Regions from separate parts of the Enterobacter sichuanensis genome, predicted to be linked through region 2. Evidence: riboswitches for the same ligand, from Rfam matches in the RefSeq annotation. Region 2 holds a riboswitch; the other holds the start of a gene.
What was found. A riboswitch is a leader RNA that binds a small molecule or an ion and turns the genes downstream of it on or off. The one in region 2 is predicted to bind cobalamin.
Positions count from the first base shown of each region.

Region 1: another riboswitch for cobalamin. It lies ahead of btuB (TonB-dependent vitamin B12 receptor BtuB); the one in region 2 lies ahead of C1N69_RS07860 (cobyrinic acid a,c-diamide synthase CobB).

Region 1 is NZ_CP027986.1:4,567,944-4,583,876, forward strand. Features, by position in the region: gene murI (glutamate racemase) at 54-905, opposite strand; gene btuB (TonB-dependent vitamin B12 receptor BtuB) at 850-2,688, opposite strand; cobalamin riboswitch at 2,755-2,930, opposite strand; gene trmA (tRNA (uridine(54)-C5)-methyltransferase TrmA) at 3,035-4,135, shown strand; gene C1N69_RS22080 (YijD family membrane protein) at 4,215-4,574, opposite strand; gene fabR (HTH-type transcriptional repressor FabR) at 4,584-5,222, opposite strand; gene sthA (Si-specific NAD(P)(+) transhydrogenase) at 5,419-6,819, shown strand; gene oxyR (DNA-binding transcriptional regulator OxyR) at 6,802-7,719, opposite strand; gene argH (argininosuccinate lyase) at 8,025-9,398, opposite strand; gene argB (acetylglutamate kinase) at 9,473-10,249, opposite strand; gene argC (N-acetyl-gamma-glutamyl-phosphate reductase) at 10,256-11,260, opposite strand; gene argE (acetylornithine deacetylase) at 11,349-12,500, shown strand; gene ppc (phosphoenolpyruvate carboxylase) at 12,772-15,423, shown strand; gene C1N69_RS22125 (helix-turn-helix transcriptional regulator) at 15,519-15,933, shown strand, end outside.
Region 2 is NZ_CP027986.1:1,661,149-1,677,081, forward strand. Features, by position in the region: gene C1N69_RS07805 (dicarboxylate/amino acid:cation symporter) at 1-486, opposite strand, end outside; gene C1N69_RS07810 (DUF4387 domain-containing protein) at 652-969, opposite strand; gene C1N69_RS07815 (acyclic terpene utilization AtuA family protein) at 966-2,336, opposite strand; gene C1N69_RS07820 (methylaspartate ammonia-lyase) at 2,340-3,581, opposite strand; gene C1N69_RS07825 (methylaspartate mutase subunit E) at 3,581-5,026, opposite strand; gene glmL (methylaspartate mutase accessory protein GlmL) at 5,045-6,433, opposite strand; gene glmS (methylaspartate mutase subunit S) at 6,433-6,882, opposite strand; gene cobA (uroporphyrinogen-III C-methyltransferase) at 7,400-8,170, shown strand; gene cobD (threonine-phosphate decarboxylase CobD) at 8,210-9,280, shown strand; gene C1N69_RS07850 (precorrin-2 dehydrogenase/sirohydrochlorin ferrochelatase family protein) at 9,285-9,932, shown strand; gene C1N69_RS07855 (L-threonine kinase) at 9,924-10,790, opposite strand; cobalamin riboswitch at 11,234-11,408, shown strand; gene C1N69_RS07860 (cobyrinic acid a,c-diamide synthase CobB) at 11,506-12,885, shown strand; gene cbiB (adenosylcobinamide-phosphate synthase CbiB) at 12,882-13,841, shown strand; gene C1N69_RS07870 (cobalt-precorrin-8 methylmutase) at 13,854-14,486, shown strand; gene cbiD (cobalt-precorrin-5B (C(1))-methyltransferase CbiD) at 14,483-15,622, shown strand; gene C1N69_RS07880 (cobalt-precorrin-7 (C(5))-methyltransferase) at 15,616-15,933, shown strand, end outside.

The sequences.
Region 1 (15,933 bases), 1.8 Mb from region 2:
AACCCCTCTTTTAAAAAAAACGTTCAACCGTCTCTTTTTTGCTCAAAACCGTGCTACAGCGCCAGTTTTTCGAGCGTTTCAAAGCCGTAACGACGTAAAACGGGTAAAAGTTGCTCGGTCTCATTCGTGATTGCCATACAAAAAGCAATATTCGCATCGGCTGATTTCGCATCCGGCGCTTCATGCTCCAGCAACCAGGCCGTACGACGAGCGATAGCCGCACCAGAATCCACCAGACGTGTCCCTTCCGGCAACACGGCTAAAAGTTCTTCCTGTAGTAGCGGGAAGTGGGTGCAGCCCAGCACAACGGTGTCCGGTGGTTCGGGCATCCGCAGCCACGGACGAAGAATACGACGCAACTCTTCGAGTGATACCGCCTTTCCATGCAGCTTCGCTTCGGCCATTTCCACCAGCTCAGCCGAACCGAGCATCGCAATCTGGCATTCGTTGGCAAAACGGTCGATCAGCTCGCGGGTATAAGGACGCTTTACCGTGCCTCGCGTTGCCAGCAACCCCACAATACCGTTCGCCGTCAGGCGCGCTGCTGGTTTTATTGCAGGAACGACCCCTACAACCGGAAACTGGAATTTTTCACGCAGGGCAGGAAGGGAAACGGTGCTCGCCGTATTGCAGGCGATAACGGCCAGCGCGAGGGGATAGCGCTTTTGTACCGCAGTAACGATTTCAACCACACGCTCAACAATAAAATCTTCGCTCTTTTCCCCATACGGAAAAGCAACGTTATCGAAGGCGTAGATGTAATGAAGATCCGGCAGGAGATGCCGGATCTCATCATAGACCGAAAGCCCACCGACGCCGGAATCAAATACCAGCACGGTGGGACGCGGATTAGAAGGTGTAGCTGCCAGACAAGGTGTATTCCCGTCCTGCAGTTTGGTAGCCATAAACTGTCTCGTAATCTTTATCGAACAGGTTGGCTATTTTACCACGAACTGTGAGGTGTGAGGTGACAGGATACGAAACTGCGACATCCCACAGGCTTACGCCGCCCATTTTGACCTTCTGACTCGGCCATGTACCGAAGTCGGTATCGTACCGCGTACCCAGATAGTGATAGGTCAGACTCCAGTCAAAATCATAGATCTGCGTATCAAGCTGATACTTCACCTGCTGTTTAGCGCGACGATCCAGCAGCTGGTTGGTTGCCGCATTACGCGCATCAACATAGTCATAACTGACAGTATGCATGACCGGGCCAGTATCAAACGAAGCCGTCGCTTCGACACCTTTAATACGTGCCTTGCCAACGTTGTAATACTCCTGAAGGTTATTGTTGAAGTCGATCAGGTTATCAACATCGTTGCGATAGGCCGACACGCGCCAGTTCACGCCTGCGGTAAGGCCTTCGAACGCCCCTTCCCACTGCTTGCTCTCTTCAGGATCAAGATGGTCATTACCGTAGAGCCCGTAGAGTTGCCCCAGATTCGGTGCTTTATAGGCCGTACCATAAGAAGCAATGAAACGGTAACCGTCAATAAACTCCCAGCCCGCACTGCTCTGCCAGGTACCATGGCGACCAAACTGCGAGTTATCGTCGCTGCGCGCTGCGCCTTCCAGCGTAATATCGCCAAACTTCTGCAACGCCGTCAGGTAGACGCCCGTGTTACGAATGTCGTATGCATTAGGCACATAGTTGGTGTTAGGTTCTGTGCTCTGTTTTTGCCAGTCGATACCCGCGCCGATATTGCCATGGCCAACGTCCACAGAGTTTGTCCACTGAACGTTGTACTGTTTGATTTCGTCCAGCGTTGCCGTGGCGTCATAACGTCCAAGATGCGGATCGTAGTTAAAATCCTTGCTGTGGCTGTAACTGGAAAGCAGCTGTGAATGGAAGATATCTTCGTTGAAGCGCAGTCCGGCATCCCAGGTCTGGCTATATAGCTGGCGGGTATCAACTAGCGCGTTTGGACTGTAATAAGCGTCATAGGCAGTACGGTTGCTGTAACCATATCCGCGAACGAAGCCGCTCCATTGATCGGAGAACGCATGCTCCAGCGCACCGTAGATCGTTTTATTCATGTAGCCGTCGCGATCGGTTTGGGGAACGCCGCCGTTGTTACCGTCCGCCACCACATCAAAGCCTTTGGTATACGTGTAATCACCGGCCAGCGTCACACGCGTAGTTTCACCCAGCGTCTGCTGGGTACTGCCGCCATAATTTTGGTAACCGTGCGAGCCTACGCCTGCATTCAGAGTCGTACCATCTTTGGCGCGGGTGGTAATAATGTTCACTACGCCACCAATCGCATCGGAACCATACACCGCCGAACGCGGACCACGGATGTATTCGATACGCTGCACCAGCGCGATCGGAAACTGGCTGAGATCCGATGCGCCTGTGACGCCCGCCTGGTTAAGTCGGATCCCGTCGACAAGGATGAGAACATGACTGGAATTCGTGCCGCGTATAAAGAGTGAAGAATACTGCCCCATTCCGCCGTTTTGCGCGGTATCTACCCCCGGCAGGCGGCGCATAACATCGACAACGGTCGTGGATTGCCAGCGCTCAATATCCTCACGCGTCACCACGGACGTCGGCGCCAGAACAGTTTTTGCCGGTTGTTCAAAACGATTTGCCGTCACCACCAACGAGTCTGCGCTATCCTGCGCCCAGCCCGAAAATGCCGTGACGGACAACGCCGTCAACAGCGATACTTTTTTAATCATTGTTAAAGCATCCACAATATAAGAAGGATGCCGCAGGCCTCATCGATAGCACGCGATGATGAAACCAAATGCGACGTGATCCCGGCAGGTCTTCGGGCTAGGTGGCTTTATAAGGATGAAGACTTCCCATTTTCACAGTGTCTACAACGCTCATCCCGCCAGTCGTTACCGCTGCGCGTCAGCTCCAGATTTACACTGGATTCCCTTTTCACTCTCATGAGACCGGAAACAGAATGCTACAATTAGACACGTATAGATGTCCAGACAGCTATTAGCCATTAAATCTGGACATCCCCTGAACAATCCCTACAATCCCCGCGTAATTCTTTATCACTCAGGACGCATCATGACCCCCGAACACCTCCCGACCGAACAGTACGACGCGCAGCTGGCAGAGAAAGTTGTCCGCCTGCAAAGTATGATGACGCCGTTCAACGCGCCCGTTCCCGAGGTGTTTCGCTCGCCTGTCAGCCACTATCGTATGCGCGCCGAGTTCCGCATCTGGCATGACGGGGATGACCTGTACCACATTATTTTCGATCAGCAGACGAAATCCCGCATTCGCGTGGACAGCTTCCCGGCCGCGAGCGAGCTTATCAACCAGCTTATGACGCTAATGATCGACGGCGTACGTGATAACCCGGTGCTGCGCCACAAGCTGTTCCAGATTGACTATCTGACCACGCAAAGTAACCAGGCTATCGTCTCCCTGCTGTATCACAAAGCGCTGAATGACGAGTGGCGCGAGCAGGCCGAAGCGCTGCGTGATGCGCTGCGGGCGCAGAACATCAACGTTCATCTGATTGGCCGCGCGACAAAAACCAAAATCATGCTCGATCAGGATTACGTCGACGAGCGTCTGCCGGTGGCGGGTAAAGAGATGATTTATCGTCAGGTGGAGAACAGTTTTACCCAGCCGAACGCCGCGATGAATGTGCAGATGCTGGAGTGGGCGCTGAAGGCAACGGAAGGGTCAACGGGCGATCTGCTTGAACTGTACTGCGGTAACGGCAACTTCTCCCTGGCGCTGGCACGTAACTTCGATCGCGTGCTGGCAACGGAAATTGCCAAGCCGTCAGTTGCCGCCGCGCAGTACAACATTGCCGCCAACCATATTGATAACGTGCAGATCATCCGTATGGCCGCTGAAGAGTTTACCCAGGCCATGAACGGCGTACGCCAGTTTAACCGTCTGGAAGGGATCGATTTGAAGAGCTACCAGTGTGAGACGATTTTTGTCGACCCGCCGCGCAGTGGACTCGACAGCGAAACCGAAAAGATGGTGCAGGCGTACCCGCGTATTTTGTACATCTCCTGCAACCCGGAGACGCTGTGCAAGAACCTTGAAACATTAGGCCAGACGCACAAAGTTGAACGTCTGGCACTGTTCGATCAGTTCCCGTATACCCACCATATGGAGTGCGGTGTTTTACTTACCGCACGGTGATCTACAGGCCGGATAAGCGTTGCGCCATCCGGCGTTTTTGGCAGGTAGCGCTTCGCTGACCTGCCCTACAAATCATTCATTACTCCGGCAACTGGCTTTTGCGGCTACGCATGCGAGCGCCGATCCAGAATACCAGCGCAACAGACAGTACCGCAGGGAAGAAGTTAGAGCCGATATCCGGATACTCCGCGCGCACCACCGTGCTGTAGAGCAGTACACCCAGAATAAAGCAGGCCGCCGCCAGTCCCGGCAACCCGACCGGCATCGTGCGGTTCAGGTAACGTTGATGCAGACAGTAAACGGTCAGCACCAGCGCAATAAGCGGGAAAATTGAAAACGGAACAATGGAGCTAAAAATAGCGGCAAACGTCCCATTAATGGATAAGCCAGCGATCAATGCCAGCAACAGCGTCCCTTTATCCTGACCTGACTGTTTCATTACTCACCTTCACTCTTCGGTTTGATGTGCCAGTTTCTCTTGTTCACGGCGATACCAGTAGTATGCGCCTTTGGAGATCATCCTGAGCTGCAATACCAGTCGCTCTTCAAGCTGCTTACGTTGTTCAATGCTGACATCCAGCGCTTCGGCACCCGCGCTGAACACAATCGTCACCATCGCCTCGGCCTGCGCCTCAGTAAACGCACGCGGCATATGATTTTCGAGTTCAAGATAGTCGGCAAGTTCCGCGATGAAATGCTGAATTTCACGCGCGACGGCGGCACGAAACGCCGCTGATGTCCCCGAACGCTCGCGCAAAAGCAGACGAAACGCGTTGGGGTTATTGCCGATAAATTCCATAAAGGTCGATACCGAGGTGCGGATGACGCTGCCCCCTTTGGCGATACGCTGACGCGCCTGACGCATCAACTGGCGCAGCATCAGGCCGCTTTCATCGACCATGGTCAGGCCCAGTTCATCCACATCACGGAAATGACGATAGAAGGACGTTGGCGCAATCCCGGCCTCGCGTGCGACTTCGCGCAGGCTCAAACTGGCAAAACTTCGCTCAGCACTCAGTTGACTGAATGCGGCTTCCACCAGCGAACGCCGGGTTTTCTCTTTTTGTTGTGCTCTTACGCCCATCACGATAGTTGAATCCTTCCAAAGGCCTGATGGCACTATACCAGAGAATAAAATTAATCTGTTTGCTCAGCTTTGTGAATGATTGTTTACGTGCGGTTTGTGCTCCACTGCCGGAAAAAAGCACAACGATAATTGGGTTACTCGGGCAATGATGTTATGATTCTGTTGCTTTTATGTATAAGAACAGGTAAGCCTTGCCATGCCACATTCCTACGATTACGACGCAATAGTTATTGGTTCCGGTCCCGGCGGTGAAGGTGCTGCTATGGGTCTGGTGAAACAGGGAGCCAGAGTAGCGGTCATTGAGCGCTACCATAATGTCGGCGGCGGTTGCACCCACTGGGGCACCATCCCTTCCAAAGCCCTCCGCCACGCCGTTAGCCGCATTATCGAATTTAACCAGAACCCTCTTTACAGCGACCACTCCCGACTTCTTCGTTCATCCTTTGCTGACATCCTGAACCACGCGGATACCGTCATTAACCAGCAGACACGTATGCGTCAGGGATTTTATGAGCGTAACCACTGTGAGATTTTGCAGGGCAACGCGCATTTTGTGGATGAACACACGCTGGCACTCGAATGCCACGACGGTTCGGTTGAAACCCTTACCGCCGAAAAATTTGTCATCGCCTGCGGTTCACGCCCTTACCATCCGGCCGACGTGGACTTCTCACATCCGCGCGTCTACGACAGTGACTCCATTCTGAGCCTGCACCATGAACCCCGTCACGTCATTATCTATGGCGCGGGAGTCATTGGCTGTGAATATGCGTCGATTTTCCGCGGAATGGATGTCAAAGTTGACCTGATCAACACCCGCGATCGCCTGCTGGCGTTCCTCGATCAGGAGATGTCAGACTCTCTCTCGTACCACTTCTGGAACAGCGGCGTGGTGATTCGCCACAACGAAGAGTATGAGAAGATTGAAGGCTGCGACGACGGGGTGATCATGCACCTCAAGTCTGGCAAGAAGCTGAAAGCTGACTGTCTGCTGTATGCCAACGGCCGTACCGGTAACACCGATTCGCTGCAGCTGGAAAATATCGGGCTTGAAACCGACAGCCGTGGTCAGTTGAAGGTCAACAGCATGTATCAGACCGCCCTGCCGCATATCTACGCGGTTGGCGACGTGATTGGCTACCCAAGTCTGGCCTCTGCCGCTTATGACCAGGGACGCATCGCGGCTCAGGCGCTGGTAAAAGGCGAAGCGACGGCGCATCTGATTGAAGATATCCCGACGGGCATCTATACCATCCCGGAAATCAGTTCTGTTGGCAAAACCGAGCAGCAGCTGACCTCAATGAAGGTGCCTTACGAGGTGGGGCGCGCGCAGTTTAAACATCTGGCGCGGGCGCAAATCGTGGGGATGAGCGTGGGAACGCTGAAGATCCTGTTCCATCGCGAGACGAAAGAGATCCTCGGGATTCACTGCTTTGGTGAACGCGCCGCGGAAATCATTCATATCGGCCAGGCCATCATGGAGCAGAAAGGTGGTGGCAACACCATTGAGTACTTCGTTAACACCACCTTTAACTACCCGACCATGGCCGAAGCCTATCGGGTCGCTGCCTTAAACGGTTTAAACCGCCTGTTTTAACGCGCTGTCGAAATGGCCATCCATCGCACCACGGATGGCCTCTGCCAGCTGCTCATAGCGGCTGCGCAGCGGTGAGCCCGGGCGATAGACCAGACCAATGGTTCGACGCGGCTCTGGCTTAATGCACGGCAAGTAAACCACACCATCGCGTTTGCGTTCGCGCGGTACCGCCAGCGCAGGCAGCAGCGTGATTCCGCTTCCCGCCGCGACCATATTACGCAGCGTTTCCAGGCTGGTTGCGCGGAAATGGGTATCCTCATCAGCGCCCGCTTCGAAGCAGAAGCCCATCGCCTGATCGCGCAGGCAGTGGCCGTCTTCCAGCATCAGCAGCTTTTCACCGGCGAGATCGGCCATCGGCACGCGATCGCGATTCGCCCACGGGTGATCTTCGTAGATCGCCAGCATCATTGGCTCATCGAACAGCGGCACTTCAATAAAAGCTTCACTCTCTTTCACCAGCGCCAGAATGGCGCAGTCGAGCTTGCCACTATCCAGCTGTGCCAGCAGCTGATGGGTTTGCGCTTCATGCAGGTACATTTCGAGTTTCGGGAACGTCTGGTGCAGCATCGGAATGATGTGCGGCAGCAGGTACGGACCAACGGTTGGGATCAGGCCAATATGCAGTGGGCCAGACATCGCCTCTCCCTGCTGGCTTGCCATTTCCTTGAGCACTTTGACCTCGCGCAGCACGGTGCGCGCCTGATCCACCAGCAGTAGACCTGCCTGTGTGAACAGTACCTTACGACTGGTGCGCTCCAGCAACATCACGCCCAGCTCGTCTTCCAGCTTGCGGATCTGACCGCTCAGCGTGGGCTGGCTGACGTGGCAGGAATCTGCCGCGCGGCGAAAGTGACGATGCTCGGCTAACGCTACCAGGTATTCAAGATCACGAATATTCATTATTCATCCTCCGTCGCCACGATAGTTCATGGCGATAGATAGCATAGCAACGAACGATTATCCCTATCAAGCATTCTGTTGAATAATACATCACATAGACGAGGCGGCACGTGTTTGACCCTTGACGTCCCCGCCCCGTCATCGAGTTTCTCTCAAAACTCGAACAACTAAAGCCAACGTGAACTTTTGCGGACCCCGTGGTCCGCTTTTTTTTTGCGTAAAAAAGCCTGGCGCTAAGCCAGGCTTTGTTTTTCTCCCTCTCCCTGTGGGGAGAGGGCCGGGGTGAGGGCACCAGCCCGCACGGTTCAAACCAACCGGTTTTTCGCATCCGCTATCGCCTGCGCCACCTGCTTCGGCGACACGCCGCCTTTCGCAGCACGCTTATCCAGGCAGGACTGCAGCGAAAGAATCGGATACACATCATCGCCGATCGCCGCGCTGAATTTCTGCAGGTCAGCAAGGGCCAGTTCTTCCAGCGGTTTCCCCTGACGAATCGCTTCCACCACCGCTTCACCGACAATATGGTGCGCTTCACGGAACGGTACGCCTTTCGCTACCAGATAATCCGCCAGTTCAGTCGCGTTCGCGTAGCCCTGCTGGGCCGCTTCCTGGCAGCGTGGACGCTTCACCTGAATGCCGTCCAGCACCAGCGCGCCCATATGCAGACAGTCCAGCCAGGTGTCGAGTGCGTCGAACAGACCTTCTTTGTCTTCCTGCATGTCTTTGTTGTACGCCAGCGGGAGCCCTTTCAGGGTCATCATCATGCCTGTCAGCGCACCCTGTACACGGCCACACTTACCGCGGATCAGCTCCAGCGCATCCGGGTTTTTCTTCTGCGGCATCAGCGAAGAGCCAGACGTCACACGGTCAGACAGCTCGACGAAGCCCGCTTCGCCAGAGTTAAAGAAGATCAGGTCTTCCGCAAAGCGCGACAGGTGCACCATACCGATAGACGCGTCAGAGAGCAGTTCCAGCACGTGGTCACGATCGGAGACGCTATCCAGGCTGTTGCGGGTGGCAGAGGCAAAGCCCAGCCAGCCTGCCAGCTGTTCACGGTCGATTTCATACGCCGTACCGGCCAGCGCGCCGCTGCCCAGCGGGCTGACGTCCAGTCGTTTCAGGGTATCCTGCAGACGGCTTTCATCGCGCGCCAGCATTTCAACATAGGCCAGACACCAGTGCGCAAAAGTCACCGGCTGTGCGCGCTGCAGATGGGTATAACCCGGCATCACCGCATCCTGGTTATTCTGTGCGGTCTCCACCAGCGCGCTCTGCAGCTGACGGTTGGCCGCCAGCAGTTCACCAACGGTATCTTTACACCACAGCTTCAGGTCGGTGGCGACCTGGTCGTTACGGCTCCGGCCAGTGTGAAGCTTTTTACCCAGCTGGCCGACTTTGTCGATCAGCTTGCCTTCCACCCAGCTGTGAATATCTTCGGCATCGCTCTGCAGGATTTGCTGCGGATCCAGACGCACTTCTTCCAGCAGATTGTTGAGCGCCTCTTCCAGCTGCAGCTGTTCCTCTGCGCTCAGTACGCCCACCGTTACCAGCGCTTTGGACCAGGCCACAGAGCCGACGATATCCTGTTCGGCCAGGCGGTAGTCGAAGCGCAAAGAGTCGTTGAACTGTTTGAACCGCTGATCCGCTGCCTGTGTAAAACGCCCACCCCAAAGTGCCATAACATCGTTCCTTTATTCGTTAGTTCCGCCGGGTGGCGCTACGCTTACCCGGCCTACGGTCATTCATTAAAAACTTACGCTAAAATACGTGTGCCAATCGGCGTGCCGTTAAACAGTGCCGGAAGCTGCTCCGCATGACGCCAGGAGGCGATATCCACCGGGCGACCGAGCGTGCGTGCGGCATCCAGCGCCGCATTGACTTTGACGATCATCCCGTCAGTAATAATGCCCTGGGCGATCAGCTGTTCGGCTTTTGCCGCAGTCATTTCCGCGATGCGCTGGCCTTTGCCGTCCAGAATACCGCTCACGTCGGAGAGCAGGATCAGATCCGCGCCCAGCGTCGCGGCCAGCGCGGTCGCCGCCTGGTCCGCATTCACGTTCATCAGCGCGCCCTCTTCGGTCACGCCGATAGAGCTCACCACCGGCAGGAAACCGCCTTCCAGCAGCGTGTTTATCAGCTTAGGCGAACCTGGCTGCGCCAGTCCAACATGGCCGAGCTCTTCGTCGAGCTGGGTCACTTTTACGCTATCGCCATCGCCCAGATAGAGGCCAACGGACGCAATATGGTGTTTCTTCGCCCATGAGAGCAGCGTTTTGTTCGCCGTACCCGCCAGCGCACCGGTGATGATGTCAATCTGATCGGCAGGCGTCACCCGCAGACCGTTTTTCTTTTTCACCGGCAGGTTGAGCCCTTTCATCAGCTCATCCACCACGCAGCCGCCGCCGTGCACAATCACCAGCGGACGTTGGTGTGATTCGCGATAGTTAACCAGCGCGGTAAAAAGACGCTCCAGCGCTTCTTCGCTGTCCAGCAGTACACCACCGAGTTTGATAATTAATGGGTTCATCATCACACCTTAAATAAGAGCCTGCGTTTCCGGGAAACCGAAACGAATATTTGCACATTGCATTGCCTGAGCGGCAGCGCCTTTGAGTAAGTTGTCTTCTGCGGCCACCACGATCAGATGCTCGCCCTGAACGGCAAAGCCGATATCGCAGAACGGCAGACCGACCACATTTTTCAGCGCCGGCACGCCTTTGTCATACAGACGCACCAGCGGTTTATCTGCATACGCCTGCGTGAAGATCGCCTTCACCTGTTCGCTGGTCACACCCGGTTTCAGGCGGCAGGTAATGGTTTCGAGGATCCCACGCGGGAAGCTGCCCAGATGCGGCGTGAAAATCACGTCCGCGCCCAAATGCGTGGTGATTTCAGGGTGATGGCGGTGATTAAACACGCCATACGGCTGAAGGCTCACTTCGCAGAAGCTGTTGGAGATAGCGGCCTTGCGCCCGGCTCCGCTCACGCCGCTGGTGGCGTTGATCACCGGCCACTGGTTCAGATCGAGCAGCCCGGCGTCGATCAGCGGTTTCAAAGAGAGCTGCGCCGCCGTCGGGTAGCAACCCGGAACGGCAATCAAATCCGCTTCTTTCAGCTTGTCTGCACTCCACTCCGCAAGGCCATACACCGCTTTTTCAAGCAGATCCGGATGCTGGTGAGTGAAGCCGTAATATTTTTCGTAAAACGCGCCGTCGTTAACACGGAACGCGCCGGAGAGGTCAAACACCACGCAGCCGGCCGCCAGGAACTGCGGCGCCAGGTCGTGGCTGACCTCATGCGCGGTGGCTAAAAACACGACGTCGACGCCGTCGGTGAACTCGCTGATGTCAGACATGGGCTGCAAAGGCAGATCAACCATGCCCTTAAGTTGCGGATGCAAATCGGAAATTAACTTTCCCGCATCATTGCTTTGCGCTGACACAGTCAAAGCGGTTATGGTCATATGAGGGTGACGATTTACGTAGCTTACAAGCTCTGCGCCCGCATAACCGCTAGCGCCTACAATCAGCGTATTCAACATCGGGTTCCTTTATGCTCAACGATAATGTATTTTTATTCACATTTATTGCATGAATATTGATACTATCACGACCTAAGGTGTGTCAACAATGAAAATGAACTTACCACCATTTATCGAGATTTACCGCGCCCTGATTGCCACACCGTCCATCAGCGCAACGGAAGAAGCACTGGATCAGAGCAATGCGTCTTTAATCAATCTGCTGGCGGGTTGGTTCAGCGATCTTGGCTTTAACGTTGAGGTTCAGCCCGTTCCCGGAACCCGCCACAAATTTAACCTGCTCGCCAGCACCGGAACCGGCGCAGGCGGCCTGCTGCTTGCGGGTCATACCGACACCGTGCCGTTTGATGATGGCCGCTGGACCCGCGACCCGTTTACCCTGACCGAGCATGACAACAAACTCTACGGGCTGGGCACGGCCGACATGAAAGGCTTCTTCGCCTTTATCCTCGACGCGCTGCGTGACGTGGACGTGACAAAACTGAAAAAGCCGCTCTACATCCTGGCAACCGCCGATGAAGAGACCAGCATGGCGGGTGCACGCTACTTCTCGGAAAACACGTCGATTCGCCCGGATTGCGCGATCATCGGTGAGCCAACCTCGTTACAGCCAATCCGTGCGCATAAAGGCCATATCTCTACCGCAGTGCGTGTCCTGGGCCAGTCCGGTCACTCCAGCGATCCGGCGCGCGGCATCAACGCCATTGAGCTGATGCATGACGCCATCGGGCGCATCATGACCCTGCGCGACGATCTTAAAGAGCGCTATCACTACGACGCGTTCACCGTGCCGTATCCGACCCTGAACCTCGGCAGTCTGCACGGCGGCGATGCCTCCAACCGTATCTGTGCCTGCTGTGAACTGCATATGGATATCCGCCCGCTGCCGGGCATGACGCTGAGCGATCTCGACGGCTTGCTGAATGAAGCGCTGGCCCCGGTCAGCGAGCGCTGGCCGGGCCGCCTGACGGTCTCCGAACTGCATCCACCGATTCCGGGTTATGAGTGCCCGCCGGATCATCAGCTGGTCGAAGTGGTAGAAAAATTGCTCGGTGAAAAAACCGACGTGGTGAACTACTGCACCGAAGCGCCGTTTATTCAGACCCTGTGCCCGACGCTGGTACTCGGCCCTGGCTCCATCAACCAGGCGCACCAGCCGGACGAATATCTGGAAACCCGCTTTATCAAGCCTACTCGCGAGCTGATCACCCAGGTTGTACATCACTTCTGCTGGCATTAAAACCGCACCGAAGAGTCCCCTCTCCCTGTGGGAGAGGGTTAGGGTGAGGGCAACAAATCGCATGATCTCCGTCACATTCCCATAAGCATCTCTTATCTGACGCAATGCGAATTAAATTTCGTAAATTACCCGCATTTATTCGTTTGCTGAACCGTTTTCGCAGCAATTGACGACGGGGGTTTTACGTGGCTTTATAAAGGGAGATGACAAAATAATGCCCGGATGCGTTTCGTCTGGGCATAAACAAAAATGATGGGGTGACTGGGTTTTTATGAACGAACAATATTCCGCGTTGCGTAGTAATGTCAGTATGCTCGGCAAAGTGCTTGGAGATACCATCAAAGATGCGTTGGGGGAGAACATCCTCGACCGCGTTGAAACCATCCGCAAGCTGTCTAAAGCTTCCCGTGCCGGTAACGAAGCCAGTCGTCAGGAGCTGCTAACCACCTTGCAGAACCTCTCTAACGATGAACTACTGCCCGTTGCACGCGCATTCAGCCAGTTCCTGAACCTGGCAAACACCGCTGAGCAATACCACAGCATTTCGCCAAATGGCGAAGCGGCCAGCAACCCGGAAGTCATTGCCCGCACCCTTCGTAAACTGAAAGAGCAGCCAGACCTTAACGAAGCCACCATCAAAAAAGCGGTAGAGTCGCTTTCGCTGGAGCTGGTGCTGACCGCCCACCCAACCGAAATCACCCGTCGCACCCTGATCCACAAAATGGTGGAAGTGAATAACTGCCTCAAGCAGTTGGATAATAAAGACATTGCCGACTACGAACGTAACCAGCTGATGCGCCGTCTGCGCCAGCTGATTGCCCAGTCCTGGCACACCGATGAAATTCGTAAGCACCGCCCAAGCCCGGTCGACGAAGCCAAATGGGGCTTTGCGGTGGTGGAAAACAGCCTGTGGGAAGGGGTACCTAACTATCTGCGTGAGCTGAACGAGCAGCTGGAAGAGAACCTGGGCTACCGCCTGCCGGTCGACTTTGTTCCGGTCCGTTTCACCTCCTGGATGGGCGGTGACCGCGATGGTAACCCGAACGTCACCGCGGAAATTACCCGTCACGTCCTGCTGCTAAGCCGCTGGAAAGCGACCGACCTGTTCCTGAAAGATATTCAGGTGCTGATCTCCGAACTGTCGATGGTTGAAGCGACGCCGGAACTGCGCGCGCTGGCCGGAGAAGAAGGCGCCAGCGAGCCGTACCGTTTCCTGATGAAAAAACTGCGCAGTCAGCTGATGGCCACCCAGGCCTGGCTGGAAGCGCGCCTGAAAGGCCAGCGCCTGCCGAAGCCGGAAGGTCTGCTGAGCCAGAACGAGCAGCTCTGGGAGCCTCTCTACGCCTGTTATAAATCACTGCAGGCCTGCGGAATGGGCATCATCGCCAACGGCGAACTGCTCGATACCCTGCGTCGCGTGAAGTGTTTTGGCGTGCCGCTGGTGCGTATCGACGTGCGTCAGGAGAGCACCCGCCATACCGAAGCCCTGGGCGAACTGACCCGCTATCTCGGTATCGGAGACTATGAAAGCTGGTCCGAAGCCGACAAACAGGCCTTCCTGATCCGCGAGCTGAACTCGAAGCGCCCTCTGCTGCCGCGCAACTGGGAGCCAAGCAACGAAACCCGCGAAGTGCTCAACACCTGTAAAGCGATCGTGGATGCGCCAAAAGGATCGGTGGCCGCCTACGTGATCTCCATGGCGAAAACCCCGTCCGACGTGCTGGCCGTTCACCTTCTGCTGAAAGAAGCCGGTATCGACTATGCCCTGCCGGTCGCTCCGCTGTTTGAAACCCTCGACGACCTGAACAATGCCAACGACGTCATGACCCAGTTGCTGAATATCGACTGGTATCGCGGCTTCATTCAGGGCAAACAGATGGTAATGATTGGCTATTCCGACTCCGCAAAAGATGCGGGCGTGATGGCCGCATCCTGGGCGCAGTATCAGGCGCAGGATGCGCTGATCAAAACCTGCGAGAAAGCCGGTATTGAGTTGACCCTGTTCCACGGACGCGGTGGATCCATTGGCCGCGGTGGCGCGCCTGCGCATGCGGCACTGTTGTCGCAGCCGCCGGGAAGCCTGAAAGGCGGCCTGCGCGTGACCGAGCAGGGTGAGATGATCCGCTTCAAATACGGCCTGCCGGAAGTAACCATCAGCAGTCTGTCGCTTTATACCAGTGCCATTCTGGAAGCGAACCTGCTGCCACCGCCGGAGCCAAAAGCCTCCTGGTGCCATATCATGGACGAGCTGTCAGACATTTCCTGCGATTTGTACCGCGGCTACGTGCGTGAAAACAAAGATTTCGTCCCTTACTTCCGCTCAGCTACACCAGAGCAGGAGCTGGGTAAACTGCCGCTGGGTTCACGTCCTGCCAAGCGTCGCCCGACCGGTGGCGTAGAGTCCCTGCGTGCGATTCCGTGGATCTTCGCCTGGACGCAGAACCGTCTGATGCTGCCCGCCTGGCTGGGCGCCGGTGCCGCGCTGCAAAAAGTGGTGGAAGATGGCAAACAGAGCGAGCTGGAAACCATGTGCCGCGACTGGCCGTTCTTCTCTACCCGTCTGGGTATGCTGGAGATGGTCTTCTCGAAAGCGGACCTGTGGCTGGCGGAATACTACGATCAGCGTCTGGTGAAACCTGAACTGTGGGCGCTGGGTAAAGAGCTGCGCGAACTGCTCGAAGGCGACATTAAAGTGGTGCTGGATATCGCCAACGACTCACACCTGATGGCGGACCTGCCGTGGATTGCCGAGTCTATTCAGCTGCGTAACATCTACACCGATCCGCTGAACGTCCTGCAGGCTGAACTGCTGCACCGTTCCCGTCTGGCAGAAGAGGAAGGGAAAGAGCCGGATCCACGCGTTGAACAGGCGCTGATGGTGACGATTGCGGGTGTTGCGGCGGGTATGCGTAACACTGGCTAATGCTTTATGCCCGGCGGCGCTGCGCTTGCACGGGCCTACGACAAGTAGGCCGGGTAAGCGTTAGCGCCACCCGGCAATATCCCGGTTCCCACCTCATGTACCACGATATCACGCACATCCTGACGGATCTGATTAACGGCACATTACCCCTGTATCAGGTGCACTTTGTCGCGCCTCCCGGGAAGCATATCCGAACATCACCTTGTCTCTCAGTTAGCCTGGAAACCCGCTGCGAGGTATGCTTTTCCGCATCCGGGTATGTTCCGCTTCATTCTTCAAACTCTCTCAGAATAAGCTTCGGTAAACAGCAGCTGACGCTTCAGCTCCACCGGGGTAATGCCCTTTTACAACAGCAGCAGGTTGCCAGACGAGGTCCCAGAACGGGCGCATTTCTCCTGCAAACGCTCAATGAGCTGCACATGCAGCCGACTGAGCAGGACACGGCCAGGCTGGTGGTGTTAAGTCTGCTCAGCCACTGCCGCGATCTGCTTGGCAGCGAGATCCACACTG
Region 2 (15,933 bases):
CAGGAAAATGGAGAACACCACGATTTGCAGAATCTCGTTACGGGCCATGGCATCAACGATGCTGGTCGGTACCGCGTGAGAGATAAATACTTTCAGCGTAAACGGTTCGGACTGAACGGCCGCAACGGCCCCGGCGTCATGAGCGACAAAGTTAATCCCTGCACCAGGCTGGAAGATATTGACGATAACCAGCCCCAGCGCGATCGATAGCAGTGAAGCACAAATAAAGAGGAAAAAGGTTTTGGAGAATATACGGCCGAGTGTTTTCGCATCACCCATTTTGGCTATGCCGACCACCAGGGTTGAAATAACCAGCGGGGCGATAATCATTTTCACCATGCGTAAGAATATCGTGGTGAAAATAGAAATATCCTGTGCGTACGATTTTGCTGTATCTGCTGATGCCATATTATTAATGACCACCCCGGCTATCATGCCGAGTATCAAACCTAATATGATCATTTTTGTTAAGCTTATTTTTTTCATGTTTACTCCATCGGATAAAGGTTGGTTAATGTGTAGGGTCGCGTGCGCCTGAGCCCTGACGAGCCGCTCAGACGCACGTTTGTTGTGACCAACCGCATGAATTATCTGGAATACAGTGATACAGCTAATATCTATATCCCAATGGACGTTGTTGTATTTGTAGTGTTACAGATCAAACTCAATGCTTAATAACGGTGCATGCTGCTGGGCACCATAAACATCATTGTCACCAATGTTGCCGGAGATAATATCGCGAGGCATGACGATTTTGACCGCATTGGCCGGGTCGAACCAGACAATGCGATGTATAAAGTCAGGCTTCACGTTATATAAACGGGCGATAAGCTGTGGCGTTAATTGCTTCGAGGCTTTTACCCGCTGATAGTCTTCATGCGTTTTAAATAAAATATCCAGAACCAGCTCATACGGTCCGGCGTTTTTTGAGCGAATGACCTGTGCCAGTGAGCGAATACTCTGTTTCATAACTGAACCCCTTCTGGCGTGACCTGCTCGAGGTGGAAATCAAATCGCAGCGCGTCGCTCGCTTCGATCAGGTGATAGATTGAGAACTCATACACCGGGCCGCTCTGAATGTCGGAAGGGGAGAACGGGAACGCGAGGTTGCCCGCTGTGGCGATCCGGTTTTCATAGCCGTAATGCAGCAGGGTAGAGCGCACCAGCGAACAGACGCTGTTGGCGATATCCTGGGTGGGAGCCACCACATCCAGCAAAATACCCAGCTCGTGCCCGGCAGACTGCACCGGCTCATGGTTGCCCATCACGCCATTCTTTCCGTACAGGTGAAACGTCATGCGGATACTGTCGTCATTCAGCGAGAGGTTGCGCTTCACGCTGACCTGCACTTCTTCGAGGATGTTATCGATCCCGGCAATCATGATTGGGTCGCGCGTACCGGCAATGGTCAGACAGCGGAAGCCGACCCGACGAGCGCCTTCCAGCTTCAGTGCATACGGCGTTTCTTCGTGGCGGGAACCGCTGACGTACACTTCGCCCTCATTGACCGCTTTGAAGCTACACCCTTTCAGGTTCAGCACGCCGCCCGGCCCCGGCAGGAAGTACGGGTCGGATTTCTCATACAGGGTGTGCGCCGCGGCCGACGTTTCGGTGAATTTACGCTTCGGATTAAAGGTTTTCAGCGTAAAGCCGTGCTCGTCAATGATGCCCATCGCGCAGTCGGAGCCGGACCCTGGCGTAGCGGCAATCGCCGCGCACTCAAGGATCTTACCGCAGTGCAGCGCCAGACCTTCATCGAAGCCCTGCATAATGGGCAGTGCGGCAAAGCAGGCCGGATCGTACGCCCGCCCGCCCAGTACCACCTGTGCCCCGGCCGCCAGTGCCCGCTGGAAAGGCTCAATGCCCATCTGCGCCACGATATAGGTGCTCTCTTCGATGGCCTCGTGGGTCAGTTCCGGGACGAAATCCAGGGCTGTGATTTTCCCGTTATCCAGTGCCTGATGCACCGTGGCTTTATCGACATCCGATGGGATCAGCGCCATCGAGAATGAGAGCTTCTCTTCCTGAGCAATCTCAAGGATTATCTGCCGGCACCACTCCAGATGCGGTGCGGCACCGGACCCTCCGGCGGTACCGATCACCACCGGGATGTTGTGCTTAACGCCAGCCACAATCATATAGCGCAGATCGCGTTTTACCCCCGCCCGGTCGGTGAAAGGCTTACCTGCCCCCAGGTAGTGGGGACCCGGGTCGGATGAGCCCGCGTCGACAGCAATAAGATCCGGCGAGGCTTCCATGGCCTTACGAAAACTCTCTTCCGGGAAGCCATAACCCAGGATTGCCGTTGGCGATAAGATCTTAAATGTACGTGCCATCATTTAATCCTTAGTTTGCAACAATGCGATGGTGCGGTGCATTTCGTTAAACACGATGTTAAGGCCTTCATCGAAGCCCATGCCCGGTTTAATCAACATGCGCATCGGGCGAGCGGCCAGAGCCACGTGCACGCAGGTGCGGGCGCTGATTTCCGTTTCGTTACAGGTACCGCCCTGATAGGCTTCCATGCCATGTTTGTTGCAGTACAGCACCGCATCAACGATGTTGTGAATACCGCCCAGATCCGGGGTTTTGATCTGCACCATGTGGCAGCTGCCCGCATCGGTGAAGTCCACAATGTCCTGATAGGTGTTACACCACTCATCGGCAACGATTTTCACGCCAGAGCCCAGACGCATCAGCTCGTGGGTGATGGCGGTCAGCAGGCGGATTTGATCCGGTTTATTACCCGCATCCACCGGTCCCTCAATATAGAGCGGCAGGCCCTGGGCCTCTTTTTCGAGGCTGGCGATATAGGCGGCGCAACGTACCGGGTCCATATCGAAAATCAAACCGATAGTGCCGTACACGTCGATGTGCAGCGTCGGGCGATAGTGCGGGCTGGTGCGCAGGCTTAAGATGCGGTCGGATAACCAGCGCACATACTCACGCAGTTTTTCCCCTTTCAGGCCCAGTTTCTCTTCCACGTTGTTGATAAGCGCATGCGGCAGTACGTCAACGCCTTTGAGGATCATCTTGTCGACGGCGATATAGCGGTCGTCGCCGCTCTGTCCGAATAACGGAATGGCTTCAGGGACACACGGCAGTTGCCATTCATCACAAACGACTTCCGTTTTCAGACGACCGGTCGCCAGTGCCGTCGCGTCGAGCAGCGCCTGCGACAGACCATAACGTACGGCGGTATGCAGCAGATGGCCGTCGATACGCAGTTCGTCAAAGAATCGGGCGTTCGTCAGGAAGCGGTCAACGTCGCGGCCTTCCAGCAGCGGCTTGATGTGATCGTTAAGGAACGGAATGAAGTGTTCAGCCAGGAACAGCGGATCGCGACCGCCTGCACCTGAATATTGCACCGCTGCACAATCGCCCACCGCCACCGCGCCGTTTTCCAGAATCAACTGTACGGAGACGCATTCACCCGCCTGTCGAACTGACGTAAACCCAGGCGTGACCGGGTTGCCGGTATAGATAAATCCGTCATGCCCGGCGCCGTTTTTAATTGCCTGCTGATCGTCAAAATAGAATGAGGAGTAGCCTGCGGTGAAAAGGGCCTGTTTAATTTTCATTATGGTCTTCCTATTAATTTACTGTGGGATACCGCGTTGATGTCATCAACAACCATCTGGAATGAGGGTTTACGTCCTTCAAAACGCGCGCGCTCGGCGACGTAATCGTGATGCAGGTCGAGGATATCTTTCGGCAGCGGAACCGCGCCGGCTTCCAGCACGCGAATGGCACCGGCGTTATCACGAACCGGCAGAATTTTGCCCGCATTGCAGGAGGCGGGGGCAAACGGCACGTCCAGCACGCCAGCTTCAAACGCCAGCACCGTACCGCGCGCGACATCGCCGTTGCCCAGCTCGAAGACTTTCTTCAGCACGGCGCGGACTTCACTCTTAATCAGCTCGACTTCCTGCTCGACGGCGGCACACGGCGGGAATTTCTGATCGCTCACCATGTTGAGCATCTGACGCGAGGCTTTCAGTCCCTGGGCGTTGGCGGCGGCGGTGGGTATACCGAATGCTTCGTGCGGGCTCTTGGTGATCACTTTGGTCGCTCCGGACATACCGGCCACCGCTGCGCCCCAGGAGATAATGGCAAACGCTTTCGACTCATCTTCCGGGAACCCCCCCATCCACTGGTGGAAGACGGTGCTCAGCTCGTAATCGTCAAAACCGTGGTTATGGAAATATTCGTGGGACAGTTCACGCAGAGCCTGAATAGCAGCAATATCCTGCGTCAGGCTACCCACCTGGCCGTAGCCAACGGTGATTGACTTCACGCCCTGTTCCAGCGCCAGCAGACCTTCGATAATCGCCACCGAGTGGGAGACAAACGGCGGGATCAGGGTGCCGGTCAGCGGGCCAAACGGTTCACGGTTGATACGAATACCGTTCTCTTCATAAAGACCCATCAGGCGGTCGCAGTATTGCCAGTCGCGAATGGATTTTTCCAGGGTGACGCGCTTAGCGTACGGAATGTTGTAAGAGATACCGCCGCCTTCATAGCTGGTAAAACCGCTGGCCATAGCGATCTCCGCCAGCAGGCGCGCATCCGGCGTGCCGTGACGTACCTGAATCGGTTTCTCCAGCGCTTCGGTCATGCGTCGGCAGGCGGCGACGCCGTGGTTGACGACCGGTAAGCCGTTGAGTTTGGAGGTACCCGCTTCGATGGATTTTTGGATCCCTACCGCGGCCTCTTCATAGCGATTCAGACGGGTATAGGCATCGATGGTGCTGGGCAGCAAATCACACTCTTCCTGCAGCGTTTTCAGCAGGGCGATATGTTCATCCATGAGCGCTACGCCTGCGCGCGGCTGGCTCAGGGTTTTACCTTCCTGGTCGGCCTTCAGTAGTGCGTGAGAAAAGCGTTTTTGCTCAGGAATGGTTTGCTGGTACTTCACGCCATCTTCGAAGTTCTCAACGTCCTTGCCGGTATGCCAGGTTTGTAAGACCTGTTGCCGCTCAGTCATGAATTCGTCATGGGTTAGCTTTTTATTTCGAAGTTCCATTCGTTGCTGCCTTAGGTTTTATAGGGTTAAACAATGAATACTGGTGCGAGCCGCCGCCTGCGGGTCCAGCCTGGCGACATTCGCCAGCAGAGGAAGCAGACCTTTTGCATCGCGGTAATAATCAAACTGCCCGGGTAAAAGAACGCGTCTGCTGCTGTCGTCCAGCTCGCGGTACTTCAGCCAGCGGTGTACATCGAACTGGCTGGCGCGGGAGAGCCATCCCCCGGAACCCACCACTTTGCGCACGGTGGTGAGATCGCGCCCCACCTGCAAATCGACGTTGCCGACGCAGGTACAGACCTGTTTTTTGGTGCCGGCATGGCGTTCGCTGGCGTACCCCACGCACAGCCCGGCCAGTAGCGTGTCGAAATGTTTTTCTTCTTCGGTGACAGGCAGATAATCCGGATGTGCGACCAGATGACGCAGATAGCCATAAAACGCGTCCTTGCGTTGAGGCTGATGGGCGAACACCGCGTTCACCAGTTCCTGCGTACTTTCACCGACCACGACCGCCGAGACGCGCATGCCGAGGTCTCCCTCTACGGTGCGTTTCACAAATGGCTCAGGTACGCCGTGCAGAACGGTATCCGGCGAGAGCGTATTGGCGCTGGCGGAATAGACGTCGGTGGTGGCACCGCCCATGTCGATCAGCATGAATTCTTTCCACGCGCTGTCGACCTCACTGATCGCTTTCACCAGCTCGTAGACGGTCCACGGCGTGGGCATCGGCTCTTCGCCGGTTTCCCCGACGATAACGTCCAGTCCTTTCCCCTTCACGATGCGGGAAAGAAACACATCGCAGATGGCCTTGCGGGCGGCATAAGGATTCGGGTGATCGAGGTCAGGCAACACATTGTCGACGGTGATCAAATCTTTATGGCCAAGAATGGCCTGCACGTCGTCCTGAATATCGCGATTTCCGGCGTAAATAATGGCGCAATCCAGCGAGGACGCTGCCAGCGCGCGAGCATTGGCAAGACCGTAGCTCTCTTCTCCGCCGTCCGTACCGCCTGTGAACAGCAGGATGTCCGGCGGGGAGTCCTCCAGCGCCTGGATATCGTGGCGGTTCAGTTTGTAGGAGTAGTACTGAGCGATTTTGGCGCCCGCTGAATGGGCGGTGACTTTGGCCGACTCCAGGGTTATCGACGGCACCAGCCCCATTGCGGCAACGGCGAGGCCGCCTTTTGCCGACGAAGAGTATTTCAGCGTAACGTCCCCGCTGTTCAGCAACGGTCGCGCATCGGCAACGTTAAGCACCTGGTTCAGGCTGGTAAAGAAGCCCTCAGCCAGATGGTGGGTCGTCGTTGGGGTCAGCACGTGGTTGACCAACGTAAGCGCATCACCCTCCGGCGTGAAGAGTGCGGCTTTGGTCCACGTCGAGCCAATGTCGACTGAGACGATTTGCATCAGAAGCCCTCTTCAAGACAGAGCTCTTCAACGCGCTGACGCTGCTGGATATCATTCGCCATCAGCTGACAGACGTCTTCCAGGTCGTGGCTCGGGGCGAACACGCGGTTGAAACCCATCTCTTTGAATTTGGCTTCGACATCGGCAAAATCGTGCTTGCCCACGACCAGATTACCGCCAACAAAAAGCAGAATGTCGCCGATACCGCGTTCGATGCAGCGCTCACGCAGCCCCAGGCAGTCGATGTCGCCATGGCCGTAGATGGATGAAACGACAATAGCATCAGCACCTGTTTCGATGGCCGCATCAATATATTCATCCTGGCTTACCATGACACCAAGATTGATAACGTGAAAATCATGAGAAGTAAAAACGCGGTCCAGAACTTTATTGCCTACCGCATGGCAGTCAGCACCAATGACGCCAATGACAAGTGTTGATTTCTTCATGGGTAATCCTCTGTAGGGCTGCTTGTGAAAATACAATGGGTATTAAAAATGAATAATGTACACAGGGTCTGCTAATGGTGTTGAAGTGTGTTTGGAAGAGGAAAGGGAAGCAATTGATCTATTTTCAAAAAATCCTTCCCAAAACGATGATGGTGATACCTTGTCATTATAAGGTCTTTTAAATCAAAGCTTTGCGTGTGGATTATTATTGCTTTGATATTTATCTGTAAACGTTGCTGACAAAACCAATGTAATATTTGTGATCGCGCGCCTGTTTTATTGTTGAAGGCGTTTAATATTGTTTTTAAGCGTGACAGGCATCGCGATATTGTCGTGCGGGCAGGGCGGGGAGGTTATTTGCGGTTTTATTGATATTGGTCATAAATACCATTCGTACAATTAAGGGAGAGTGATAAACACATCAACTTTTTGACCTGTGGAGGGGATATATAATTCAGCGCTAATTTTAATTATCCGTTTTCTTGCTTCTTTGAATATTTAATCTGAGGATATAATGATGAGTAAAGGGAAAGTTTGGCTTGTAGGGGCAGGGCCTGGCGATGCGTCTTTGATAACGGTAAAAGGTCTGCACTGTATCCGCCACGCGGAAGTGATTGTCCACGATCGCCTGGTTAACCCCGAACTCCTGGCGCAGGCTCCGGCAGGCTGTTTGATTATTGATGTCGGTAAAACCCCGAGCCATCATCCGGTTCCTCAGGAACAAATCAATGCCCTGCTGGTCAGGCATGCCGGGGAGGGACGGCAGGTGGTGCGCCTGAAAGGCGGGGACCCTTACGTTTTTGGTCGCGGGGGCGAAGAGGCCGAGCAGCTGGCGAAAGACGGCCTCGCGTTCGAAGTTGTGCCGGGGATCAGTTCTGCGATTGGCGGACTGGCCTATGCCGGGATCCCGGTCACGCACCGTCATTACGCCTCCAGTTTTCATATAGTGACCGGTCATATGTGCCAGGGGAACGACCCGCAAAACTGGCATGCGCTGGCGAAAATCAACGGAACGCTGATCGTTTTGATGGGAATGACCCGGCTGACGGAAATCTGCCAGCAGCTGATTGAGGGAGGCATGTCCGCTACGACGCCGGTAGCGGTGGTGATGTATGCCAGCCAGTCTCGTCAGCAGATCGCCAAAGGTACGCTGACCGATATCCATCTTGAGGTTGAACGTCAAAAACTGCATGCTCCTGCGCTTATTGTTGTCGGTGAGGTCGTCAACCTGCAGGAGATACTGGCGTTTTCCGCATCACATCTTGCGCTGAATGAGGTTGCTGTCTGATGTTATCCTCACATGTAGCGAAATAGCCGAGTGAAACGAATGAGTGAGCATGGTGGTAACGTTCTGGAAACGGGACTGCAGTTGGGGATTGATCCCGGGTTGCTGTTGGACTTTAGCGCGAACATCAATCCGTTAGGGCTACCCGAGCGCGTCAGGTCGCTCATTGTGTCCCATCTGGATATCATCATGCAGTATCCGGACGTTGAATACCGCCATCTTCATCAGGCGCTGGCCAGCGCCAGTCGGTGTGACTATGACCAGACGATTGCCGGGAATGGCGAAACGGAGTTGATCTATGGCCTGGTGCGAACGCTTGCCCCCCGCCGGGCGATGCTGCTGGTGCCGGGGTTTGCCGAGTATCGCCGGGCATTGCAGCAGCAGGGGTGCCAGATAATCGATTATGTACTGAGTGAGTCGAACGGATTTCAGGTGGATTTTTCCCTACTGGACGCCGTTCGCGCGCACCGGCCCGATTGCCTGTTCATCGCGACCCCAAACAACCCTACCGGGTTAATGCCTGATGCCGATCTACTCGACCGCCTGGTCTCGCTGTGCGAAGCGTTGCAGGTTGCGCTGATTGTTGATGAAGCATTCATCGATTTTATGCCGCAGGGCTCGACGCTGGCACCACGGCTGGCTGAGTCACGCTATCTTTACCTGCTGCGTTCCCTGACCAAGTTTTTTGCCATTCCCGGACTGCGCCTGGGATATCTGCTGAGCGGGAATACGCACATTATTCGCCAGATGAAACGCACCCGTGAACCCTGGTCCGTGAATGCGTTATCGGCGCTGGTGGGGCAGCATTTGTTACTGGATGAGGACTATATTTCTCGCAGCCATGCCTGTATCGCCCGGGAGCGGGATTTCTTGTGGCAGGCGATGACGCGCTTTTCATCGCTGGTGGTCTGGGAGCCGCAAGCCAATTTTATTTTCTTCCGCTGCCTGCGTCAGGGGTTCAACCTGAAGGCAGCGCTGCTCGGCCATCACATCGTTATCCGCCACTGTGAAAACTACCCGGGGCTCGATCGTGACTACTATAGAATTGCCGTGCGTACCGAAGCGGAGAACCGCCGGTTTATTGCCGCGCTGAGTCAGGTTTTAGAAGGCTAAGGCGATGGACTATTTTCCGATTTTTTGCAACCTGAAGGGTAAACGCTGCCTGATCGTCGGTGGCGGGCAGGTGGCGACGCATAAGGCGAATAGTTTGCTGGCAGCCGGGGCAGTGCTGCGTCTGGTTGCCCCCACCCTGACGCCAGAACTTGCCGGCCTGCACGCGTGCGGTGACATCGAATGGTTCCCGGCAACGTTTGCGCCGCAGTATCTGCACTCCTGCTGGCTGGTCATCGCCGCGACCAGCGATCCGCAGGTGAACCGTCAGGTCGCCGGGGCTGCCAGCGCGAGGCATCTGTTTTGCAATGTCACAGACGACCTTTCTGCTGCCACCTTTATTTCACCGGCCATTATTGACCATTCACCGGTTATTATTGCGCTCAGCTGCGGGGGCAACGCGCCGGTGTACAGTAAGATCCTCAAAGCGCATGTCGCCGCGCATCTTCCTCCGGGTATGCAGGAAAGCGTGCGGCTGGCGGGAGCGCTTCGTGGAAGGGTAAACGGTGTGTGCAGTGACCGGGAGCGCAAGCGTGCATTTTGGGCCGCGTTCTTCCGGCATGTTCCACTGCAACAGGCCCTGGCGCAGGAACACGAACACGAGGTCAGGCAGCAGGTGGAGTGGCTCATTCAGCACAGGTTGCTCTCAGAGTAGCGTCACGCCGCCTTTTACCATCCGCAGCAGGTGTTGTTCAGGCCAGTGGCGGGTGAGCTGTTTTTTCGCTAACAGCCATTTCACATAATCGACATCGTCTTTATTTCTGTCCAGCATCAGCCCCACGACGCTGCCGCTGTGCGCCACGTTGACCCCGTAGATACCGCACTCCTCCACCAGTGAGAGCAGAGCGTCAAAATCTGGTTTCGGCAGCAGCGTCTGGCTGGCGATGGCGCTGAGGGTGGCCGCTTCACCCAGCCGGTAAGGGTTTTGCGTCATACAGGCTTCCTGTACTTTTTCCCATGCGCGTTTCAGCACTGGCGCACCGGCATGTAATCCCGCCTGACGCGGGATGCGGTGGTAATCGGCCGTGCGCAGCGTTTGCGGACTTTCCAGAACAAGCAGGTCGAGATTGGGCTGCGCGTCGCAGGGAATTTGCGTAGAGGCGTCGTTATGATCGAAAAGGGTTAACTGGCGAAACACGGTGCTGTCGGTGGGTTCGAGCGAAACGCAAAGCGTTGCCAGCGTGCTTTCGTCGAGCTGATGCCCCAGATGGTGAGCGGTGGCGACGGCGGTGGCAGCAATATCTGCGGTGCTGCTGGCCATCCCTTTGGCAATCGGGATGGTCGAGTGTACATCAATGCGAATCTCCTGGCTCAACTGCGCCGGGTAGTGCCAGTACTGCAATAACCGTTCAACCATCGCGCGCGACAGCGGGCGTTCATCCGCCAGGGCTGAGCCGTGGCTCACCTCAACAGTGCTGTACCATTCGACAGGGCAGGAGACCAGCTTTTCACTGCCCAAAATCCAGCCCTGGATAAGCTCACCGCACGACGCGGGGCATTGCGCAACAGCCACGTTCTCACCTTTCTGGTCAGTCATTTATGAAACATAGTGTCATGAGGATATTCCTCTTACCTTGATATACCGCAAATTCCCTCCCTGGATAATCTACATATTATTCTGCGATCCCGCTGAACGCGTAATGCATCAATAAAATCGCATGGGCTTACGTTTAACAGCCATATTATGTTATTGCCAGCTTTTAATATCTTAATGAATTTTGATCACGATAAAATGAAAAAATATCAAGTGATGCAATAACTTGTCATAGCGCAATAAATATCGAGATTTTAAGCGTAATTATCTTTGCTTTTTATTTTTTGTGATAAAACGTTGAGTTATTGAGAAAGGCGTCAATTACTCTGATGCCACGTTTTACTCAGCATGTATTTTTTTTACGGTTAAGTAATTACCTAAGGTGAATTGAAACGCCGTAAATAGCATTGCTGTTTTCTTTCTCATAATGTAAGCCGACAGGTTTGCCACATTTGTGGCAGGGAAGGGGGTGACAATCCCCCGCAGCCCCCGCTGCTGTGATGCTGACGACCCCGTAATGACCACTGATCGTGAGATTGGGAAGGACGGGCGAGGAGGACGCTAAGCCAGAAGACCTGCCTGTCGGGAACGTTCAACAACTTCGGTGGGAAGTGGGTTGTACTGATGCATACAGTCGAAAGACTGGGGCGACGTGTATCTATACCACCCATCCACCCTGAACAGGATCAGGGTCATGGAGCCAAAGCAGTACGCGTTTGTTCTGGCAGGTACAGGAAGCGGTTGTGGTAAAACCACGGTGACGCTTGGCCTGTTGAGTCTGTTAAAACAGCGTGGGTTACGCGTCCAGCCGTACAAAGTGGGCCCTGACTATCTTGATACCGGCTGGCATACCAAAGTCAGCGGTACCGCCTCCCGCAACCTCGACAGCTTCATGCTGCCTGAACCGATCCTCAACGCGCTGTTTTGCGAGCATATGCAGCAGGCGGATATCGCGGTCATTGAAGGCGTGATGGGGCTGTATGACGGCTACGGCACCGATCCGAATTATTGCAGCACCGCCGCGATGGCAAAACAGCTGGGCTGTCCGGTGATTCTGCTGGTAGACGGCAAGGCGGTTTCTACGTCGATTGCCGCGACCGTAATGGGTTTTCAGCGATTCGATCCCACCCTCAATATTGCCGGGGTGATTGTTAATCGGGTTAACAGCGAATCACATTATCAGTTGCTCAAAGCGGCAATTGAACACTACTGCACGGTACCCGTCCTGGGTTATGTGCCTCGCGTTGAGGGTGTCGGTTTACCCGAGCGCCATCTGGGATTGGTCACCGCCCGGGAGTCGGTTGCGGACTCGCAGACCTGGCAGAATTTTGCCGCCCTTCTCGAACGTACACTGGATATCGAACAACTTCTCGCGCTCAGCCAGATGGCGTCGCTGCCGCAGGGCGCCTGGCCTGCGCTGCCTGATGGGGACGCCGGGCGCGGGTTAACGCTCGCGATGGCTGACGACGACGCCTTCAACTTCTATTACCCGGATAACATCACGCTGCTCGAACGTACCGGGGTCGAGATAATCCGCTTTAGCCCGCTCCGGGAGAGCCGTTTACCTGACTGCCAGATGGTCTGGCTCGGGGGCGGTTACCCGGAGCTTTATGCGGCACGGCTTGCGGAAAACACCACAATGCTCGCCAGCCTGCAGGAGGCGCACCGGCGCGGCGTGGCGATCTACGCCGAATGTGGCGGGCTGATGTATCTCGGCAGCGCGCTGGAAGATAGCGAAGGGGTGACCCACCGGATGGCCGACATTCTCCCCGGCTACAGCCGGATGGGTAAACGGCTGACCCGTTTTGGCTATTGTGAGGCGCAGGCGCGCCAGCCCACGCTGCTGGCCGATGGCGGGGAGGTGCTGCGTGGGCATGAATTCCACTATTCCGACTTCTTCCCCGATACCCCAGCGGTGCTGGCGTGCCGAAAAGTGCGCGATGGCGTGACGATGCAGGAATGGGCGGGCGGCTGGCAGGTTGGCAACACGTTCGCAAGCTACCTGCACCTCCACTTTGCCCAACGTCCCATGATGCTCAGCCGCTGGCTGGCGGCGGCGAGGGGGGCGCGATGACTCTGCTGGCATGGTGTGTCGCGTGGCTGCTTGATGTCATCATCGGCGACCCACAAAACTGGCCGCACCCGGTGCGCTGGATAGGCAACCTGATTAATGCGGTGCAGCGCGGCATACGCCACTGCTGCCATAGTGACGCGGCGTTACGCATTGGCGGCGGCGTAATGTGGCTGGCGGTGGTGGGGCTGACCTGGGGCGTGGCCTGGGGCGTGCTGGCGCTCGGACGGATAGTGCATCCCTGGCTGGGCTGGGCAATTGAGGTGTGGATGACTTTTACCGTGCTGGCCGGACGCAGTCTGGCAAACGCCGCACGGGACGTTCAACGCCCTCTGCAAGCGGGCGACCTTGATGAAAGCCGCGAAAAACTCTCCTGGATAGTGGGGCGCGATACCTCTCAGCTTCAGCCGGAACAGATCAACCGGGCGGTGGTGGAGACCGTCGCGGAGAACACGGTCGACGGCATTATCGCCCCGCTGTTTTTCCTTCTGCTGGGCGGTGCGCCGCTGGCGATGGCCTATAAAGCGGTGAATACCCTCGATTCAATGGTGGGCTACAGGCACGAAAAATACCGCGCGATCGGCATGGTCAGCGCCCGTATGGATGACGTGGCGAACGCAATTCCCGCGCGCCTGAGCTGGCTCTTGCTGAGCATTGCGGCATGGCTATGCCGCGAGGGACCCTCCCGCGCGCTGCGCGTCGGCTGGCGCGACCGCTACAACCACAGCAGCCCCAACTGCGCGTGGGCTGAAGCGACGGTTGCCGGCGCGCTGGGCGTCCGGCTTGGCGGACCCAACACCTATTTTGGCCAGCGCGTGGAAAAGCCCTGGATTGGCGACGCGCTGCGCCCGATTGCGGTAGACGACATTTCCCGAACGATTCGACTGATGTGGGTTTCCTCCACCCTGGCGCTGGTGCTGTTTATCGCAGCACGCTGGCTGATGGTTGGCGTGGCCTGAGGACAAGAGACAATGCAATACATCCAGCAACCCCAGGCGATTGAAGCCAAAAGTTTCGACATCATTGGCGAGATCATTCGCGAAACGCGGCCGGAGTACCGGTTCGCCAGCCCGCTGCATGAGGCGATCGTCAAGCGGGTAATCCATACCACTGCAGATTTTGACTGGCTGGATATTCTCTGGTTTTCAGATGACGCCATAGAGCAGCTTTGCGCGGCGCTCCGTCGCCCCTCCGTCATCTATACCGATACCACGATGGCGCTCTCCGGGATCAACAAAACGCTGCTGGCCACATTCGGGGGCGAATGTCGTTGCTATATCAGCGACCCGCGGGTGGTAGCACAGGCAAAAGCACAGGGAATCACCCGCTCGATGGCGGCCGTGGATATCGCGGTGACGGAAGGGAGTGAGAAGATCTTCGTCTTTGGCAATGCGCCAACGGCACTGTTTCGCCTGCTTGAGCATGATGTAGCCGTCAGCGGCGTGGTGGGCGTCCCGGTGGGGTTCGTGGGGGCGGCGGAATCGAAAGAGGCGCTGACGCACAGCCATTTGCCCGCTATTGCGGCACTCGGGCGCAAAGGCGGCAGCAATGTGGCAGCAGCGATTGTGAACGCCATGCTCTATTACCTGCAGGGGGCGCGATGAGCGATTCAACCTTCGATGCCCCGGTATGGCATAACGGGAAGGCGTTACGCAAAGGCTACACCACCGGTTCCTGCGCGACCGCGGCAGCGAAAGTCGCCGCGCTGATGGTGCTGCGCCAGCACCTCATTCATCAGGTCTCCATTGTCACGCCCTCCGGCGTTACGCTGTGTCTGAACGTGGAATCGCCGCACATTGAAGGACAGCAGGCGATTGCCGCCATCCGCAAAGACGGCGGTGATGACGTCGATGCCACGCACGGCATGCTGATTTTTGCTCGCGTGACGCTCAACGACAGCGGCGAGATTACGCTGTCGGGCGGCGAGGGCGTAGGGACCGTGACGCGCAAAGGCATTGGCCTGCCCCTCGGCAGCGCGGCGATCAACCGCACACCGCGTCACACCATTGAAACCGCGGTGCGTGAGGCGATTGGCCCAACCCGCGGGGCCGACATCACAATTTTTGCGCCTGAAGGGGAAGAACGGGCCCGGAAAACCTACAACTCACGCCTCGGGATCCTGGGCGGCATTTCGATCATCGGCACAACTGGCATTGTGACTCCGATGTCAGAGGAGAGCTGGAAACGATCGCTTTCTCTTGATCTGGAGATTAAACGCGCGGCCGGGCTGGAACGGGTCGTGCTGGTACCGGGCAATCATGGCGAGCGTTTTGTGCGTGAGCAGATGGGCATCGATGAAGATGTCGTGGTCACCATGAGCAATTTTGTCGGCTACATGATCGAAGAGGCGGTGCGGCTGGGATTTCGCCAGATAGTGCTGGTCGGCCATCCTGGCAAACTGATCAAAGTTGCCGCCGGGATTTTCCACACCCACAGCCATATCGCTGATGCGCGCATGGAAACGCTGGTGGCGCATCTGGCGCTACTCGGCGCGCCGCTGGAATTACTGACCGCCGTCAGCGATTGCGATACCACCGAAGCGGCGATGGAACATATCGAAACCTGGGGTTTTCAGGTTCTTTACAGCCACCTTGCCGAACGTATCTGCCTGCGCGTGATGCAGATGCTGCGTTTTACCAAAAATCCGCCGGCCTGTGACGCCATTCTGTTTTCCTTTGATAACCAGGTGCTGGGCAGCAACCGCCCGGTCGAGGCGATAGCCCGGGAGCTGCAATGTTAACGGTCGTGGGAATGGGGCCAGCGGGACTCTCCCTGATGACGCCCGCTGCGCGAGACGCCGTTGAGCACGCCGATGCGCTGGTTGGCGGAAAACGCCACCTGCAGACATTTCCGGCGTTTGGCGGCGAGACGTTTGTCCTCGGCGCCAACATTCCGGAGCTGCTGGCCTGGGTTGAGGCGCGTCAGGAGAAAAAGGTAGTGATTGTCGCCTCCGGCGATCCGCTGTTTTACGGCATCGGATCGCGGATGGTGGCGCATTTTGGTATTGCGCGCGTGCGCGTGATTCCCGGCATCAGCGCGGTGCAGTACCTG